Regions from separate parts of the Streptomyces sp. NPDC052079 genome, predicted to be linked through region 2. Evidence: predicted binding sites of a transcription regulator. Region 2 holds the regulator's gene; each other region holds the start of a gene.
The links. The regulator HrcA, encoded in region 2, represses chaperone genes, less so after heat shock. The targets are predictions, from matches to a motif close to TTNGCACTCNGNNNNNCNGAGTGCNAA.
Positions count from the first base shown of each region.

Region 1 (4,198 bases), on a different contig from region 2:
CCGCGCGCGACCACGCGGGCCTCGCCGCCGGACACCGTCTCCCCTGCGGCGATCACATCCACCCGGTCGCCCGGCCGCAGCAGCCGCACCGTCGCCGCGTCGGCGATCCGTACCGGTGCCGTCACCGTCGTCCCCGCATGCCGCGGCCGTACGGGACGCTCCCCGGGAGACGCCGAGGCGGCCCGCACCGCCTGAGGGCCGCCGGGATGCCCGGGATGCCCGCGCGACCGGTCGGCGTCCCGGGGGCCCGCCGCGACAAGCGCCGCCGCCGTGACGGCGAGCCCGACAGCCACGGCGCGCCTCCGGTGCCGTACGAGCCGGCCCGGGAGCGGCAGCCCGCCGCGCACCCGCACCGGCGCGAAGTGGGGCACCTCGCCCGGGGCGGGGACATCGGCGCCGGGCGGACGCGGAACGACGGGGGAGGAGGAGCAGAGCGAGGAAGGAGGACGCGGAACGACGGGCGAGGAGGAGCAGAGCGAAGAAGAAGGAGGACGGGACACGGGACACCACCACCTGCGACGAGGAACCGGCTTGTGGCTCCCACGATGGGGCACCCCGGCCGGCGCTCGCCGCGCCCTGTGGACGCGTCACCACCCTGTGGACAACTCCGCCACCCGAACGGGACCCTCCCCCTGCCCGCCCGCTACGGCAGCGCGAACCCCGGGTCCATCCCGCCCAGCGCCGACGTGCACAGACAGTCCCGTTCCTCCGTCGCCGGCAGCCCGGCCACCGCGTCGAAGAGCACACCCCGCAGCCGGTCCACATTGGCGGCGAACACCCGCAACACCTCGTCATGGGAGACGCCCTCACCGGTCTCGGCTCCGGCATCGAGGTCGGTGACCAGGGTCAGCGAGGTGTAGCAGAGCTCCAGCTCACGGGCGAGCACCGCCTCGGGGTGGCCCGTCATGCCCACCACCGACCAGCCCTGGGCCTGGTGCCACAACGATTCGGCGCGGGTGGAGAAGCGCGGCCCCTCCACCACGACCAGCGTGCCGCCGTCCACCGGCTCCCAGTCCCGTCCGCGCGCCGCCTTCAGCGCGGCTGCCCGTCCGGTGGGGCAGTAGGGGTCGGCCAGGGACACATGGACCACGTTCGGCACCGTGCCGTCGGGCAGCGGCAGTCCGTCGAAGTACGTGCCGGCCCGGGACTTCGTACGGTCCACGAGCTGGTCCGGAACCAGCAGCGTGCCCGGCCCGTACTCGGGCCGCAGCCCGCCCACCGCGCACGGACCGAGGACCTGGCGCGCGCCGACCGACCGGAGCGCCCACAGGTTGGCGCGGTAGTTGATGCGGTGCGGCGGCAGATGGTGACCGCGTCCGTGCCGGGGCAGGAAGGCGACCCGGCGGCCGGCCACCTCGCCGAGGAACAGGGAGTCGCTGGGCGCCCCGTAGGGGGTGTCGACCTGGAGCTCGGTCACGTCGTCGAGGAAGGAGTAGAACCCGGAGCCGCCGATCACACCGATCTCGGCCTTCGCCATGTTCGCCATGCTCCGCACCCTAACGGCCCCCGGAGAAGCAGAAGACCCCCTCGTCGGATGACGAGAGGGTCCCTGGAAGACCGGGCCTACGCGGCGGTGGTGGTGCCGGCGGAGCTGCCGGAGCCGGACGAGCCGGACGACGATGACGAGGCCGCACCGGAACCGGAGTCCGAGGAGGAGGACGAAGAGGTGGAGGCCGAGGCCTTCGACGACGACGGCGAGCTGCTCGACGAGGAGCCGCGGCTGTCGTTGCGGTAGAAGCCGGAACCCTTGAAGACGATGCCGACCGCCGAGAACACCTTCTTCAGGCGGCCCTGGCAGTTGGGGCAATCGGTCAGGGCGTCGTCGGTGAACTTCTGCACCGCCTCGAGGCCCTCGCCGCACTCGGTGCACTGGTACTGGTAGGTCGGCACTGTCTTCCTCCTGGCACTCTCACTCGATGAGTGCTAACAATCGTCAATGGTAACCCGTGCCGCAAGTAAGGGGAGTAACGTACGTCACCTGCTTACGGGCAGCGGTCAGGGCTTGACCGCCATGAGGGCGGCTCGCCCGAGTGGGAAGCCGCGTTCGCGGCGGAGTCACAGTGACGTATTCCGTGGAAAATCCGGAAAACCACACGTCACATCTCACCGATCGCGACGGGTTCGCGATGGGCCGCGCCGCGCGTGACCGGACTGGTCACGCGCGGCGGCACAAGACGTGACCGCGAGAGCATGAGATTCGCGAGCGCGAGCACCGTGCCGGCCATAGGCACCAGGAATCCGGCGCCGTCCCAGAGGCGGTCCTCCAGCTGTCCGGCGACCATGACGGCCGCGGCCTGGCCGAGCGCGACGGCGCCGGTCAGCCAGGTGAAGGCCTCGGTGCGGGCCCCGGCCGGGACCAGGTTCTCCACCAGCGTGAAGCCGGTGATCAGGGCCGGCGCGATGCACATGCCGACCAGGAGGCCCAGCGCGGCCAGCAGCAGCGCCGAAGGGGCGGTCCACAGGGCGGACGCCGTCAGCGCGAGCGCCGCGTACGCGAGCACCAGGCGCCGCTGCGGGGTGGTCCTCCAGGCGATCGCGCCGCAGGCGATGCCGGCGAGCATGTTGCCCGCCGCGAAGACGCCGTAGAGGACGCCGTTCAGCCCGGGGTTGCCGATCGCCTCGGAGAACGCGGCCAGCGAGACCTGCATGCCGCCGAAGACGGAACCGATGCCGAGGAAGGTCACGATCAGCACCCGCACGCCCGGGACGCGCAGCGCGGAACCGTGCTCCACGCGCGCGTGCTCCTCCCGGCCGGGCCGGGGCTGCGTGCCCTTCTGGGCGGCGAACAGCAGTCCGCCGATCAGGGTCAGCGCGGCCTCGGTGACCAGACCGGCGGCCGGGTCGACGACGGTGCACAGGGCCGTGGCCAGCAGCGGTCCGACGACGAAGGTGAACTCGTCGGTGACGGACTCGAAGGCCGCCGCGGTCGTCATCAGCGGAGAGCCCTTGAGCTTCACGCCCCAGCGGGCGCGCACCATGGGCCCGATCTGCGGCACCGAGGCGCCTGTGGGCACGGCGGCGGCGAACAGCGCCCACAGGGGCGCGCCGGTCAGCGCCAGCGCGGTGAGGGCGAGCCCGGACACGGTGTGCACCAGGACACCGGGCACCAGCACGGCGCGCTGGCCGTAGCGGTCGGCGAGGCGGCCGCTGTAGGGCGCGAACAGGGCCATGGAGACGCCGGTGACGGCGGCGACGGCGCCCGCCGCGCCGTACGAGCCGGTGGTGTGCTGCACCAGCAGCACGAGGGAGAGCGTGAGCATGGCGAACGGCTGGCGTGCCGCGAAGCCGGGGAGCAGGAACGTCCACGCGCCGCGCGTGCGCAGCAGCCGGCCGTATCCCGGACGGGAGGTGGCCGGCGAATCCTTCGACGTGGTGACCGTGGATGCCACGGCCCGTGCCTTTCCGCCACCTGGTAGCGCCGCCCGCGCGGGTCGTGCGGGCGCGCCGAGAGCTGTCCTCTTGCGCTGACTGCGGTAGATACCGGCGCCACAGCTCAGGGCGTCCCGGCCGCCATACGGTCGCGCCAGCTCTGCATCAGGCAGAGTTGGTTCGATCTGGGGTCGCTTGCATAGTGCGCTTGCACCAATGCGCTTGCATAATACTGCGCTTCCACTGATGCGCTTGCCTCATACAGGGATCAAGGGCCTGCGCGGCTGTGAAACCGAGCACCATGTCACCTTTCCGCCTGCGATTCGTCGGTGCCCAGCCATCCGGCCAGCTTGCCGCCCCGGCTGACCGCGCGCAGGCGGCGCTCGGTGGCGTCCCGCACCGAGTCCGTGGTGACGACGAGCAGTTCGTCCCCGTGACGCAGCGTCGTCGCCGGCAGCGGGACGAACGACGTCCCGTCGCGCACGACGAGCGTGACGGCGGCCCCGGCCGGCAGCCGCAGTTCGCCCACCTCCACGCCGTGCATCTTCGACCCCTCCGGGATCTGGACCGACAGCAGATGCCCGTGCAGCCGCTCCAGGGGCGCCGACTCGATGCCGAGGTCCGCGGCGCCGTAGTCCTCGCCCAGGCGCAGTTTGCGGGCCACCCAGGGCAGCGTCGGGCCCTGGACGAGGGTGTAGACGACGACCAGGACGAAGACGATGTTGAAGATCCGCTCGCTGCCCGCGATGCCCTGCACCATCGGGATCGTCGCCAGGATGATGGGAACGGCCCCGCGCAGCCCCGCCCAGGACAGCAGCACCTGTTCCCG
Region 1 covers NZ_JBFAWL010000017.1:117,153-121,350, reverse strand. The annotation lists gene AB0L56_RS23295 (hypothetical protein) at 1-371, opposite strand, end outside; gene AB0L56_RS23290 (S-methyl-5'-thioadenosine phosphorylase) at 644-1,486, opposite strand; gene AB0L56_RS23285 (FmdB family zinc ribbon protein) at 1,564-1,890, opposite strand; gene AB0L56_RS23280 (MFS transporter) at 2,097-3,389, opposite strand; gene AB0L56_RS23275 (potassium/proton antiporter) at 3,674-4,198, opposite strand, start outside.
Region 1: AB0L56_RS23285 (FmdB family zinc ribbon protein) is a predicted target of HrcA. The motif match lies at 1,901-1,927, and genes of this name have one in related genera.

Region 2 (4,198 bases):
TCCGGCTCCAGGTCCTTGTACGTCCGCACCGAGCCCAGGATCCGCTGCCACGCCTCCCCCGTGTGAGCCACCCGCCACCCCAGCGCCGCGCACACCCCCGACTTCCAGTCCTGCCCCCGCGGCACCCGCGGCCAGGCCTCGATGCCCACCGACGACGGCTTCACCGCCTCCCAGATGTCGATGTACGGGTGGCCCACCACCAGGGCGTGCTCGCTCGTCACCGCCTCCGCGATACGCCACTCCTTCGAGCCCGGGACCAGATGGTCCACCAGGACCCCCAGCCGCGCGTCGGGACCGGGCGCGAAGTCCGCCACGATCGACGGCAGGTCGTCCACACCCTCCAGGTACTCCACGACCACCCCCTCGATCCGTAGGTCGTCGCCCCACACCTTCTCGACCAGCTCGGCGTCGTGCCGCCCCTCCACGTAGATGCGTCCCGCGCGGGCGACCCGCGCCCGTGCGCCGGGAACGGCCACCGACCCCGATGCCGTACGCGTGGGCCGGGCGGGACCGGACGCCGGCCGTACCAGCGTCACCGCCCACCCCTCGAGCAGGAACCCCCTCGGCTCCAGCGGGAACACCCGGTGCTTGCCGAAGCGGTCCTCCAGCGTCACCGTCCCCGCCTCGCAGCGGATCACCGCGCCGCAGAAGCCGGTGCCGGGTTCCTCCACGACCAGCCCGGGCTCGGCGGCGACCTCGGGGACGGGCCCCGGTTTCTTCCACGGAGGGGTCAGATCGGCGGAGTACTGGCGCATTCTCACGACGATACGAGGATCCCGCCCGCCGTGATCAGTCCGACACGCCGAAACGCCGTGCCAGCGCGTCCCGTTGGGCCCGGACGAACGCCGCGTCGACCACCGCCCCGTGACCGGGAACGTACAGCGCGTCCTCCCCGCCCAGCGCCAGCAGCCGGTCCAGCGCGGCCGGCCACCGCTCCGGTACGGCGTCGGGTCCGGCCTGCGGTTCGCCGGACTCCTCGACCAGGTCGCCGCAGAACACCACCTCCGGGTCGCCGGGGACCAGGACCGCGAGATCGTGGGCGGTGTGCCCCGGGCCCACGTTCGCCAGCAGCACCTGACGGTCGCCGTCCGCCCCCAGGTCGAGCGTCCACTCCCCGCTCACCGCGTGCCGGGGCGCGACCAGCGCGTCCACCGCCTGCTCCGCCACACGCGCGTCCAGACCGTGCCGCACCGCGTCCGCGCGCAGCTCCTCGCGCCCCCGCGCCGTCAGCACGGTGTCCATGCCCACCGCGCCGAACACCTCCACCCCCGCGAACGCCCCGGCGCCGAGAATGTGATCGAAGTGTGGATGGGTGAGCGCGAGATGCGTCACACGCCTGCCGGTGAGGGCGTGCGCCTCGGCCCGCAACCGTGCGCCCTCGCCCAGACCGGAGCCCGCGTCGACGAGCAGCACGCCGCCCGCCCCCACCACGAGCCCCGCCGTGCAGTCCCACACCGGCAGCCGGCACCGGCCCACCCCGGGCGCCACTTGTTCCCATCCCGACTCTTCCCAAGTCACGGTCATGACGGGACGCTATCGGGGACGGTGCCGCCCGGCGCGTCGTGCGCGGGACCGGCCTTGCCCCGTGCCTACTCCCCGGCCGTACACTGAACCGGGGAAGTCTGGCACTCGCGTGCGAAGAGTGCCAGAGACGTTACCGGGCGGAAAGCTACTGGAGGTGTGCGCGATGCTCAGTGAACGCCGACTCCAGGTGCTGCGCGCCATCGTCCAGGACTATGTGGGCACCCAGGAGCCCGTCGGCTCCAAGGCGCTCACCGAGCGGCACAACCTCGGCGTCTCCCCGGCCACCGTGCGCAACGACATGGCGGCCCTGGAGGACGAGGGCTTCATCGCCCAGCCGCACACCAGCGCCGGGCGCATCCCCACCGACAAGGGGTACCGGCTGTTCGTCGACAAGCTCGCCGGCGTCAAGCCGATGACCGCGCCCGAGCGGCGCGCCATCCAGAACTTCCTCGACGGCGCCGTCGACCTCGACGACGTGGTCGCCAGGACCGTACGGCTGCTCGCGCAGCTCACCCGGCAGGTCGCCGTCGTGCAGTACCCGTCGCTGACCCGGTCGACGGTGCGGCACGTGGAGCTGCTGTCGCTGGCGCCCGCGCGGCTGATGCTGGTGCTGATCACGGACACCGGCCGGGTCGAGCAGCGCATGGTCGACTGCCCGGCGCCGTTCGGCGAGTCCTCCCTGGCGGATCTGCGGGCGCGGCTGAACAGCCGGGTCGCGGGCCGCCGGTTCACGGATGTGCCGAGTCTGGTGGAGGACCTCCCGGAGGCCTTCGAGTCCGAGGACCGCGGTACGGTCTCCTCGGTGCTCTCCACTCTCCTGGAGACGCTTGTCGAGGAGAACGAGGAGCGGCTGATGATCGGCGGCACCGCCAATCTCACCCGCTTCGGACATGACTTCCCCCTCACGATCCGGCCCGTCCTGGAGGCGCTGGAGGAGCAGGTCGTGCTCCTCAAGCTGCTCGGCGAGGCGAAGGAACCGGGCGTGACCGTCCGTATCGGTCATGAGAACGCCCATGAGGGACTCAACTCCACGTCCGTCGTGTCGGTGGGCTACGGTTCGGGCGGCGAGGCGGTTGCCAAGCTCGGCGTGGTCGGACCGACCCGCATGGACTACCCGGGAACGATGGGAGCGGTACGCGCAGTGGCACGGTACGTCGGACAGATCCTGGCGGAGTCGTAGTGGCCACGGACTACTACGCCGTACTCGGCGTGCGCCGCGACGCGTCGCAGGAGGAGATCAAGAAGGCCTTCCGGCGGCTCGCCCGCGAGCTGCATCCGGACGTCAATCCGGATCCGAAGACCCAGGAGCGGTTCAAGGAGATCAACGCCGCCTACGAGGTGCTGTCGGACCCGCAGAAGAAGCAGGTCTACGACCTCGGCGGCGACCCGCTCTCGCAGTCCGGCGGCGCCGGCGGCGCGGGCGGCTTCGGAGCCGGTGGCTTCGGCAACTTCTCCGACATCATGGACGCGTTCTTCGGTACGGCGTCGCAGCGCGGGCCGCGCTCGCGCACCCGCCGGGGCCAGGACGCGATGATCCGCATCGAGGTGGAGCTGGACGAGGCCGCGTTCGGCACCACCAAGGACATCCAGGTCGACACGGCGATCGTCTGCACCACCTGCAACGGTGAGGGCGCCGCGCCCGGCACCTCCGCGCAGACGTGTGACATGTGCCGTGGCCGCGGTGAGGTATCGCAGGTCACGCGGTCCTTCCTGGGCCAGGTCATGACGTCCCGCCCCTGCCCGCAGTGCCAGGGCTTCGGCACGGTCGTCCCCACCCCGTGCCCGGAGTGCGCGGGCGACGGACGGATCCGCTCCCGGCGCACGCTCACGGTCAAGATCCCGGCCGGTGTCGACAACGGCACCCGGATCCAGCTGGCCGGTGAGGGCGAGGTCGGCCCCGGCGGCGGTCCGGCCGGTGACCTGTACGTGGAGATCCATGAACTCCCGCACCCCACCTTCCAGCGGCGCGGCGACGACCTGCACTGCACGGTCACCATCCCGATGACCGCGGCGGCCCTCGGCACCAAGGTGCCGCTGGAGACGCTGGACGGCATGGAGGAGGTCGACATCCGGCCCGGCACCCAGTCCGGCCAGTCGATCCCGCTGCACGGCCGGGGCGTCACGCACCTGCGCGGCGGCGGCCGGGGCGACCTCATCGTCCACGTCGAGGTGCAGACCCCGACCAAGCTCGACCCCGAGCAGGAACGCCTCCTGCGTGAACTGTCCAAGCTCCGCGGCGAGGAACGCCCCACGGGCCAGTTCCAGCCGGGGCAGCAGGGGTTGTTCTCCCGGTTGAAGGACGCGTTCAACGGGCGGTGACCGGTTGCCTGCCGGGGCTGCGGGGGTGTGCTGCTGGGGGTCCGGGGGTCGGCCCCCGGGCAGGCACAGTCAGCCGGGGCAGCAGGGGCTGTTCTCCCGGCTGAAGGACGCGTTCAACGGGCGGTGAGGGGCGCTTTCGGAGGGCGGTGACGGCCGGGTCCGAAGGCGGTGACGCCCGGGGCGCGGGGCCCCCGAAAAGTGGCTTATGCCAAGGGGAAGGGCCGATTCGGAGTTGGCCGGGGGACGTGACAACATGCCGTCATGTCCTCCGTACCGACCGATCTTTTCCCGCTCCCCATCGTGCAGGCGCCGATGGCGGGCGGTGTCGCCGTGCCGCAGCTCGCGGCGGCCGTGT
Region 2 covers NZ_JBFAWL010000011.1:69,914-74,111, forward strand. The annotation lists gene AB0L56_RS18330 (DUF3097 domain-containing protein) at 1-755, opposite strand, end outside; gene AB0L56_RS18335 (MBL fold metallo-hydrolase) at 790-1,524, opposite strand; gene hrcA (heat-inducible transcriptional repressor HrcA) at 1,688-2,704, shown strand; gene dnaJ (molecular chaperone DnaJ) at 2,704-3,843, shown strand; gene AB0L56_RS18350 (nitronate monooxygenase) at 4,105-4,198, shown strand, end outside.

Region 3 (4,198 bases), on a different contig from region 2:
CTCGACGGCGGCCTTGCGGACCACGGAGACACCGGTGGCCTCGTCGCCGGTCTTGTCGAGGTTGCCCTCGAGGACCTTGACGGCGTGGACCAGCGCGGAGCCACCACCGGAGACGATGCCCTCCTCGACCGCGGCGCGGGTCGCGGAGATGGCGTCCTCCAGACGGTGCTTCTTCTCCTTCAGCTCCACCTCGGTGGCGGCGCCGACCTTGATCACGCACACGCCGCCGGCCAGCTTCGCGAGGCGCTCCTGGAGCTTCTCGCGGTCCCAGTCGGAGTCGGTGGTCTCGATCTCGGCCTTGATCTGCGCGATGCGGGCCTCGACGTCGTCCTTCTTGCCGCCGCCGTCGACGATCGTGGTGTCGTCCTTGGTGACGGTCACGCGGCGGGCGGAGCCCAGCACGTCCAGGCCGACCTGGTCGAGCTTGAGGCCGACCTCCTCGGAGACGACCGTGGCGCCGGTGAGGACGGCCATGTCCTGCAGCATCGCCTTGCGGCGGTCACCGAAGCCCGGAGCCTTGACGGCGACCGCGTTGAAGGTGCCGCGGATCTTGTTGACGACCAGGGTCGACAGGGCCTCGCCCTCGACGTCCTCGGCGATGATCAGCAGCGGCTTGGAGGCGTTGGCCTGGATGATCTTCTCCAGCAGCGGCAGCAGCTCCGCGATGGAGGAGATCTTGCCCTGGGTGATGAGGATGTAGGGGTCGTCGAGGACGGCCTCCATGCGCTCCTGGTCCGTCACGAAGTACGGCGACAGGTAGCCCTTGTCGAAGGCCATGCCCTCGGTGAAGTCCAGCTCCAGACCGAAGGTGTTGGACTCCTCGACGGTGATGACACCGTCCTTGCCGACCTTGTCCATCGCCTCGGCGATGAGCTCGCCGACCTGCTGGTCCTGGGCGGACAGCGCGGCGACGGCGGCGATGTCGGACTTCTCGTCGATCGGGCGGGCCGAGGCGAGCAGGTCCTCGGAGACCGCGGCGACGGCCGCGTCGATGCCCTTCTTCAGCAGCGCCGGGGAGGCGCCGGCGGCCACGTTCTTCAGGCCCTCGCGGACCAGCGCCTGGGCCAGCACCGTGGCGGTGGTGGTGCCGTCACCAGCGATGTCGTTGGTCTTGGTCGCCACCTCCTTCACCAGCTGCGCGCCGAGGTTCTCGTACGGGTCGTCGACCTCCACCTCGCGGGCGATCGTGACACCGTCGTTGGTAATGGTGGGAGCGCCGAACTTCTTGTCGATGACGACATTGCGGCCCTTCGGACCGATCGTCACCTTCACCGTGTCGGCAAGCTTGTTGACGCCGCGCTCGAGGGCGCGACGGGCGTCCTCGTCGAACTTCAGGATCTTCGCCATGGCAGCGGGAGCCCTCTCGAAATCTAGGTGAAATCACTACGCCCCCGGTCACCCGGCTCCTTGTCGGATGCTGGGGCCAGGGGCGCGGTGTCGAGCAAATGTGCTTGCTTCGAGGTCGGGTTCTCCGGGGTCGGGCCCCGGGGTCCCCTTACTTCTCGACGATCGCGAGGACGTCGCGGGCCGAGAGGACGAGGTACTCCTCGCCGTTGTACTTGACCTCGGTGCCGCCGTACTTGCTGTACAGAACGACGTCGCCGACCTTCACGTCGAGCTCGACGCGCTTGCCGTCCTCGATCCGGCCCGGGCCGACAGCCAGGACGACGCCCTCCTGGGGCTTCTCCTTGGCGGTGTCCGGAATGACCAGGCCCGAAGCCGTGGTCTGCTCGGCGTCGAGCGGCTGGACCACGATGCGGTCCTCGAGCGGCTTGATGGCAACCTTGGAGCTGGCGGTCGTCACGATCCGACCTCCCCCTTCGGAGATCTCACGGGGTTAACTGTCTGAGGTGGCGACCAGGTGGATCCGTCGTCGCGGGTGCCGGACCTGCCCGTCGCGTGTTTGGCACTCTCCAGGGGGGAGTGCCAAAGCCGAGACTATGACTGCGATTAGCACTCGGTCAAGCGGAGTGCCAATTGCCGTGCGGCGCGTCGGCGGTGGGGGCGTTCGTCGGCACGTTCGTTGTGCAGCAAGGGCTGCCGCTTCGGGCCCGAACGGGCCTTGCCCCTCAAGCGCCGGACGGTGATCCGTGCTCGCCAGAAAGCGTCGGTGAGGATTCACCCACGTAGTCCTCCAGGCGCCCCACCTTCAACCCCCGCTCCTCCAGTTCCCCCAGCAGCCGTACCGTCCGTTCCGCCAGTGACAGCGTCGGTGCCTCGCCCGACGGTACGGAGACGATGTCGCCGGGGTTCAGGTGGTGCGGGCCGCGGGTGTAGGTGACGTGGCCGTCGGGTTCCAGGACCGCCCGCCACAGGACCACCGCGGCAATGCCGCAGTCGGCGGCGGCGCGCAGGGTGGTGGTGTCGTACGTGCCGTAGGGCGGGCGGAAGAGGCGGGGGCGGATGCCGAAGCGGGACCTGAGCTTGCGCTGCTGGCCGCAGATCTCGGCGCGCTGTCCGGCGTAGGGCAGACCGCGCAGGGCGGGATGGTCCAGGGTGTGGTTCTGCAGGCTCGCGCCGACCGCGCGCAGGCGGGCGAAGTGGGCGTAGCCGGGGCCCATCACGCTGTCCGTGAGGAACATGCTGACGGGGAGCCGGCGCTCGCGCACCAGGTCGATGAAGCGGGGGTCGCGTTCGGCGCCGTCGTCGTAGGTGAGGAAGACGACCGGGTCGTCGGTCGGAACGTGGTCGACCAGCGGCGGGAGGTCCTGACGCGCGCCGGCCGGGGCGGAGGCCCGTGCGGTCGCGTCGTCCGGTGCCGGCGCCGGGACCGGCGCGTCGGGCGACGTGCATCCGGTGGTCAGGGCCAGCAGGAGGGCCGCCGCCGAGGCCCTGCTCCGGCTCACAGGTAGTCCTCCAGCCGCGCCACCGCGTATCCCTCGGCGGTGACCTTGTCCAGGAAGCGGCGGACCATGTCCGGCATCGTTCCCTTCCAGTCGTCGCGGCCGCGGAAGTGGGAGAGGACGATGTCGCCGGGGTGCAGCGAGCGGTCCCACTCGCGGTACTCCCAGCGGTCGACGAAGACCTCTTCGTTCCACAGGGGGACATGGGTGATCCCGCAGGCCTTCGCGGCGCGCAGGGTGTTCTTGTCGTAGTTGCCGTAGGGCGGGCGGAAGAGGGCGGGGCGCCTGCCGTAGTGCTTCTCGATGACCTTCTGCATGCCGCAGATCTCGCGCTTCTGGCGGGCGCGGGACAGGGCCGGGAGGTAGGGGTGGTGCAGGGTGTGGTTGTGCAGGCCGACTCCCCTGTCCTGCATCTTCTTGAAGTAGCCGTAGTCCTCCTTGACCAGGTAGTCGCTGAGGAAGGCGGTGTAGGGGATATTCAGCTCGCTCATCATCCGCAGGAACGCCGGGTCCTTCTCTTCGCCGTCGTCGATGGTGAGGAAGAGGATCTTCTCCTTCGTGGGGACGGTGGTGAAGACCGGCGGGAGTCCCAGCCGGCGGTGGCCGTCGACCTCGAAGCCGTCCCGGGTGGTGATCCTCGGCTTCCTCTCCGGGGGCGGCGGGGCGGTCAGGGGCACCCGTTGCAGGCCCCAGCGCTTCGCGGCGGCGACCCTCGCGGCGTGCGCGGCGCGCAGCTTGGTGGCGTAGGAGTCGAGTGCGCGGGCCGGTGGCGCCTGGAGGGGCTGCTGGCCGCCCGCGGGTTCGACGTCGGCGCCGTCCTGTTCGCAGCCGGAGGCGATGGTGGCGAGAGCAAGGACGGCGAGGCCGATCCGAGCACCACGCGACGGCAGCTTTTTATCATTTTGTCCTACTGCTCCCATGGGGCCGGATCCTCGCAGCCGGACGGTCCGCACCCGGCCCGACACCGCGGCCGGAGGCATACGGTCCACCGACTGGCCCACAATGACCCGGTGAACGACCTCGCTCCCCTCCTCACCCCCGAAGGCCGCGCCCTCCTCGACGAGGTGCGCGACACCGACCCGGCGCAGGAACTCGCCGTCGCGACCCGGCTGCGCCGCGAGCACCCCGCCGAACTGGTGTCGGCCGCGCTCGGCCAGGCGCGGCTGCGACAGCGTGCGGCGGCGAAGTTCGGGGAGCGGGACGCGGCACGGATGTTCTTCACGCCCAACGGGGTCGAACAGTCGACCAGGGCGAGCGTCGCGGCGTACCGGGCGGAGCGGTTCCGGGAGCTCGGTGTGACCTCCGTGGCCGATCTGTGCTGCGGGATCGGCGGGGACGCCATCGCGCTGGCCCGC
Region 3 covers NZ_JBFAWL010000001.1:200,330-204,527, reverse strand. The annotation lists gene groL (chaperonin GroEL) at 1-1,347, opposite strand, end outside; gene groES (co-chaperone GroES) at 1,496-1,804, opposite strand; gene AB0L56_RS01070 (polysaccharide deacetylase family protein) at 2,070-2,846, opposite strand; gene AB0L56_RS01065 (polysaccharide deacetylase family protein) at 2,843-3,763, opposite strand; gene AB0L56_RS01060 (methyltransferase domain-containing protein) at 3,854-4,198, shown strand, end outside.
Region 3: groES (co-chaperone GroES) is a predicted target of HrcA. The motif match lies at 1,951-1,977, and genes of this name have one in related genera.

Region 4 (4,198 bases), on a different contig from region 2:
GTGCAGACTGTTGCAAGCTCCACCGACTCCGCCGCCGCGAACTCCGTCGACCTGGGCCCCGCCGCCGCGCTGTCCTGCCGCGAATGCGGTCACCGCGTGCCCCTCGGCCCGGTCTTCGCCTGCGAGGAGTGTTTCGGCCCGCTGGAGATCGCCTACGACTTCTCGGCCTACGACACCGAGGAGCTCCGCAAGCGGATCGAAGCGGGGCCCACGAACATCTGGCGTTACGCGCCTCTGCTGCCCGTCCCGGCGGACGTGGCGACCAAGCCCAACCTGAACCCCGGCTGGACCAAGCTCGTCCAGGCCGACAACCTCGCGCGCGAGCTGGGCGTCACCGGCGGCCTGTACATCAAGGACGACTCCGGCAACCCGACGCACTCCTTCAAGGACCGCGTCGTGGCCCAGGCCATCGAGGCCGCCCGTGCCTTCGGCTTCACCACCCTGTCCTGCTCCTCGACCGGCAACCTCGCCGGCGCCGTCGGTGCCGCCGCGGCCCGGGCGGGCTTCCGCTCCTGCGTGTTCATCCCGCACGACCTGGAGCAGGGCAAGGTCGTCATGGCCGCCGTCTACGGTGGGGAGCTCGTCGGCATCGAGGGCAACTACGACGAGGTGAACCGCTTCTGCTCCGAGCTGATCGGCGACCCGGCCGGCGAGGGCTGGGGCTTCGTCAACGTCAATCTGCGGCCGTACTACGCGGAGGGCTCCAAGACCCTCGCGTACGAGATCTGCGAGCAGCTGGGATGGCGGCTGCCCGACCAGATCGTGATCCCGATCGCCTCCGGCTCGCAGCTCACGAAGATCGACAAGGGGCTGCAGGAGCTGGTCAAGCTCGGGCTCGTCGAGGACAAGCCGTACAAGATCTTCGGTGCGCAGGCGGAGGGATGTTCGCCGGTCTCCACGGCGTACAAGGCCGGGCACGATGTCGTCCGTCCGCAGAAGCCCGACACGATCGCCAAGTCGCTGGCGATCGGGAACCCGGCGGACGGCCCGTACGTCCTGGACATCGCCCGTCGCACGGGCGGTGCGGTGGAGGACGTCACGGACGAGCAGATCGTGGAGGCGATCACGCTGCTCGCGCGGACGGAAGGGATCTTCGCGGAGACCGCCGGCGGTGTGACGGTCGGCGTGACGAAGAAGCTCATCGAGAGCGGTGCGCTCGACCCGTCCCTGAGCACGGTGGTGCTGAACACGGGGGACGGTCTCAAGACGCTGGACGCGGTGGCGGGCACGGGGCTGACGGCGACGATCCGTCCGAGCCTTGAGTCGTTCCGTGCAGCCGGGCTTGTCTGAGTCGTCCCTGAGTGTGTTACCTGACCGGAGGTTTGTTGTGAGCGTGACTGTTCGTATCCCCACCATCCTGCGCACCTACACGGGTGGGCAGGCCGAGGTGACCGCCGAGGGGGCCACCCTCGCCCAGGTCATCTCGGATCTGGAGAAGAACCACACGGGCATCGCCGCCCGGGTTCTGGATGATCAGGGCAAGCTGCGGCGGTTCGTCAATGTGTACGTGAACGACGACGACGTGCGGTTCGAGCAGGGGCTCGAGACGGCCACCCCGGACGGGGCCGGTGTGTCGATCATTCCGGCGGTCGCCGGCGGCTGATCATTACCTTCGGTAACGACGGTTACCGAGTGTGCAGGACATTGCCCCTTCCGTAAGAGATGCGGAGGGGGCAATTCCATGGGGTTGAACGCGGTAGGGTTGGGGAACGCGCTCCTGATCCACTGATCGAGCACCGTGAATTTCTGCCGCACGCCCGACTGGATGTAGCCAAAGTGTGGGCCCTTTTCGCGGCTTTTGTAACGTTTGCCCGGCCCGACTTGCCCTGAATTCGGATGAATTCTCGCCACATTCCGGACCGGCGGCGTCCAGATTTCTCGTCCGATTGACCTGTTGCAGACGGCAGTTGGGCAGATACATTCAGCCGCGGTCGACGCGTTCCGGCGCACGCCCCCAACCGTTGGGGGGTGAGGTCTGACCCGGATCCGCGAAGTGTGGATCTGTGCAAGGGCCAGTAATAGGGGAGTTAGGCATGGCTCAGGGCACCGTCAAGTGGTTCAACGCGGAGAAGGGGTACGGCTTCATCGCGGTCGACGGTGGTGCGGATGTTTTCGTCCACTACAGCGCGATCCAGATGGACGGCTACCGCACCCTCGAAGAAGGCCAGCGGGTCGAGTTCGAGATCTCGCAGGGTCAGAAGGGCCCGCAGGCCGACATGGTTCGTCTCAGCGCCTGAACGCGCTACCTGCCGCAAGGATCTTCTGCCGACGAAGGGCCCGTACCTCTTGGGGTACGGGCCCTTCGCCGTGCCCGTGTACTCCCTGCACTCCCCCTGGCGCGCTTGCGCCCACCCGTCACCCGACCGCCACGCCTCGACGAGCCCGCTTCGCGGGAGCGCCTTGCACTCGGGTGGGTCGAGTGCTAATCATTGGCGTTAGCACTCTGAAGGTGAGAGTGACAACGAGGACCGGGTCGGTGAGGCCCGCCGGCCGTGTGGGGCAAGGAACCACGGGGTTGGCGAGCCGTCCGTCGCGGGCGCGGGCGCGGTCCGAAGGAATCACCCCCAGTCCTGGAGGGACCACTTCACATGGCCAAGATCATCGCGTTCGACGAGGAGGCGCGGCGCGGCCTCGAGCGCGGCATGAACCAGCTCGCGGACGCCGTGAAGGTGACGCTCGGCCCCAAGGGCCGCAACGTCGTCCTCGAGAAGAAGTGGGGCGCCCCCACGATCACCAACGATGGTGTGTCCATCGCCAAGGAGATCGAGCTCGAGGACCCGTACGAGAAGATCGGCGCCGAGCTGGTCAAGGAAGTCGCCAAGAAGACGGACGACGTCGCCGGTGACGGTACGACCACCGCGACCGTTCTCGCCCAGGCCCTGGTCAAGGAGGGCCTGCGCAACGTCGCCGCGGGTGCCAACCCCATGGCTCTGAAGCGCGGTATCGAGACGGCCGTCGAGGCCGTCTCCGCCGCCCTGCTGGAGCAGGCGAAGGATGTCGAGACCAAGGAGCAGATCGCCTCCACGGCCTCCATCTCCGCCGCCGACACCCAGATCGGCGAGCTCATCGCCGAGGCCATGGACAAGGTCGGCAAGGAAGGCGTCATCACCGTCGAGGAGTCCCAGACCTTCGGTCTGGAGCTGGAGCTCACCGAGGGTATGCGCTTCGACAAGGGCTACATCTCGGCGTACTTCGCCACCGACATGGAGCGTATGGAGGCCGTCCTCGACGACCCGTACATCCTGATCGCGAACTCCAAGATCTCCAACGTCAAGGACCTGCTCCCGCTCCTGGAGAAGGTCATGCAGTCGGGCAAGCCGCTGCTGATCATCGCCGAGGACGTCGAGGGCGAGGCCCTGTCGACCCTGGTCGTCAACAAGATCCGCGGCACCTTCAAGTCCGTCGCCGTCAAGGCCCCGGGCTTCGGCGACCGCCGCAAGGCCATGCTCGGCGACATCGCCATCCTCACGGGCGGCGAGGTCATCTCCGAGGAGGTCGGCCTCAAGCTGGAGAACGCCACGCTGGACCTGCTGGGCAGGGCCCGCAAGGTCGTCATCACCAAGGACGAGACCACCATCGTCGACGGTGCCGGCTCGCCCGACCAGGTCCAGGGCCGCGTGAACCAGATCCGTGCCGAGATCGAGAACAGCGACTCGGACTACGACCGCGAGAAGCTGCAGGAGCGCCTGGCGAAGCTCGCCGGCGGTGTCGCGGTCATCAAGGCCGGTGCCGCCACCGAGGTGGAGCTCAAGGAGCGCAAGCACCGCATCGAGGACGCCGTGCGCAACGCCAAGGCGGCCGTCGAGGAGGGCATCGTCGCCGGTGGTGGCGTGGCCCTGCTGCAGGCCTCCCAGGTCTTCGAGAAGCTGGAGCTCGAGGGTGACGAGGCGACCGGCGCCAACGCCGTGAAGCTCGCGCTGGAGGCCCCGCTGAAGCAGATCGCCGTCAACGGTGGTCTCGAGGGCGGCGTCGTCGTGGAGAAGGTCCGCAACCTCCAGGTCGGCCACGGCCTGAACGCCGCGACCGGTGACTACGTCGACATGATCGCCGAGGGCATCATCGACCCGGCGAAGGTGACCCGTTCCGCGCTGCAGAACGCCGCCTCCATCGCCGCGCTGTTCCTCACCACCGAGGCCGTCATCGCCGACAAGCCGGAGAAGGCCGCGGCCCCGGCCGGCGGCGGCATGCCGGGCGGTGA
Region 4 covers NZ_JBFAWL010000007.1:126,365-130,562, reverse strand. The annotation lists gene thrC (threonine synthase) at 1-1,290, shown strand, start outside; gene AB0L56_RS14330 (MoaD/ThiS family protein) at 1,328-1,603, shown strand; gene AB0L56_RS14325 (cold-shock protein) at 2,034-2,237, shown strand; gene groL (chaperonin GroEL) at 2,589-4,198, shown strand, end outside.
Region 4: groL (chaperonin GroEL) is a predicted target of HrcA. The motif match lies at 2,400-2,426, and genes of this name have one in related genera.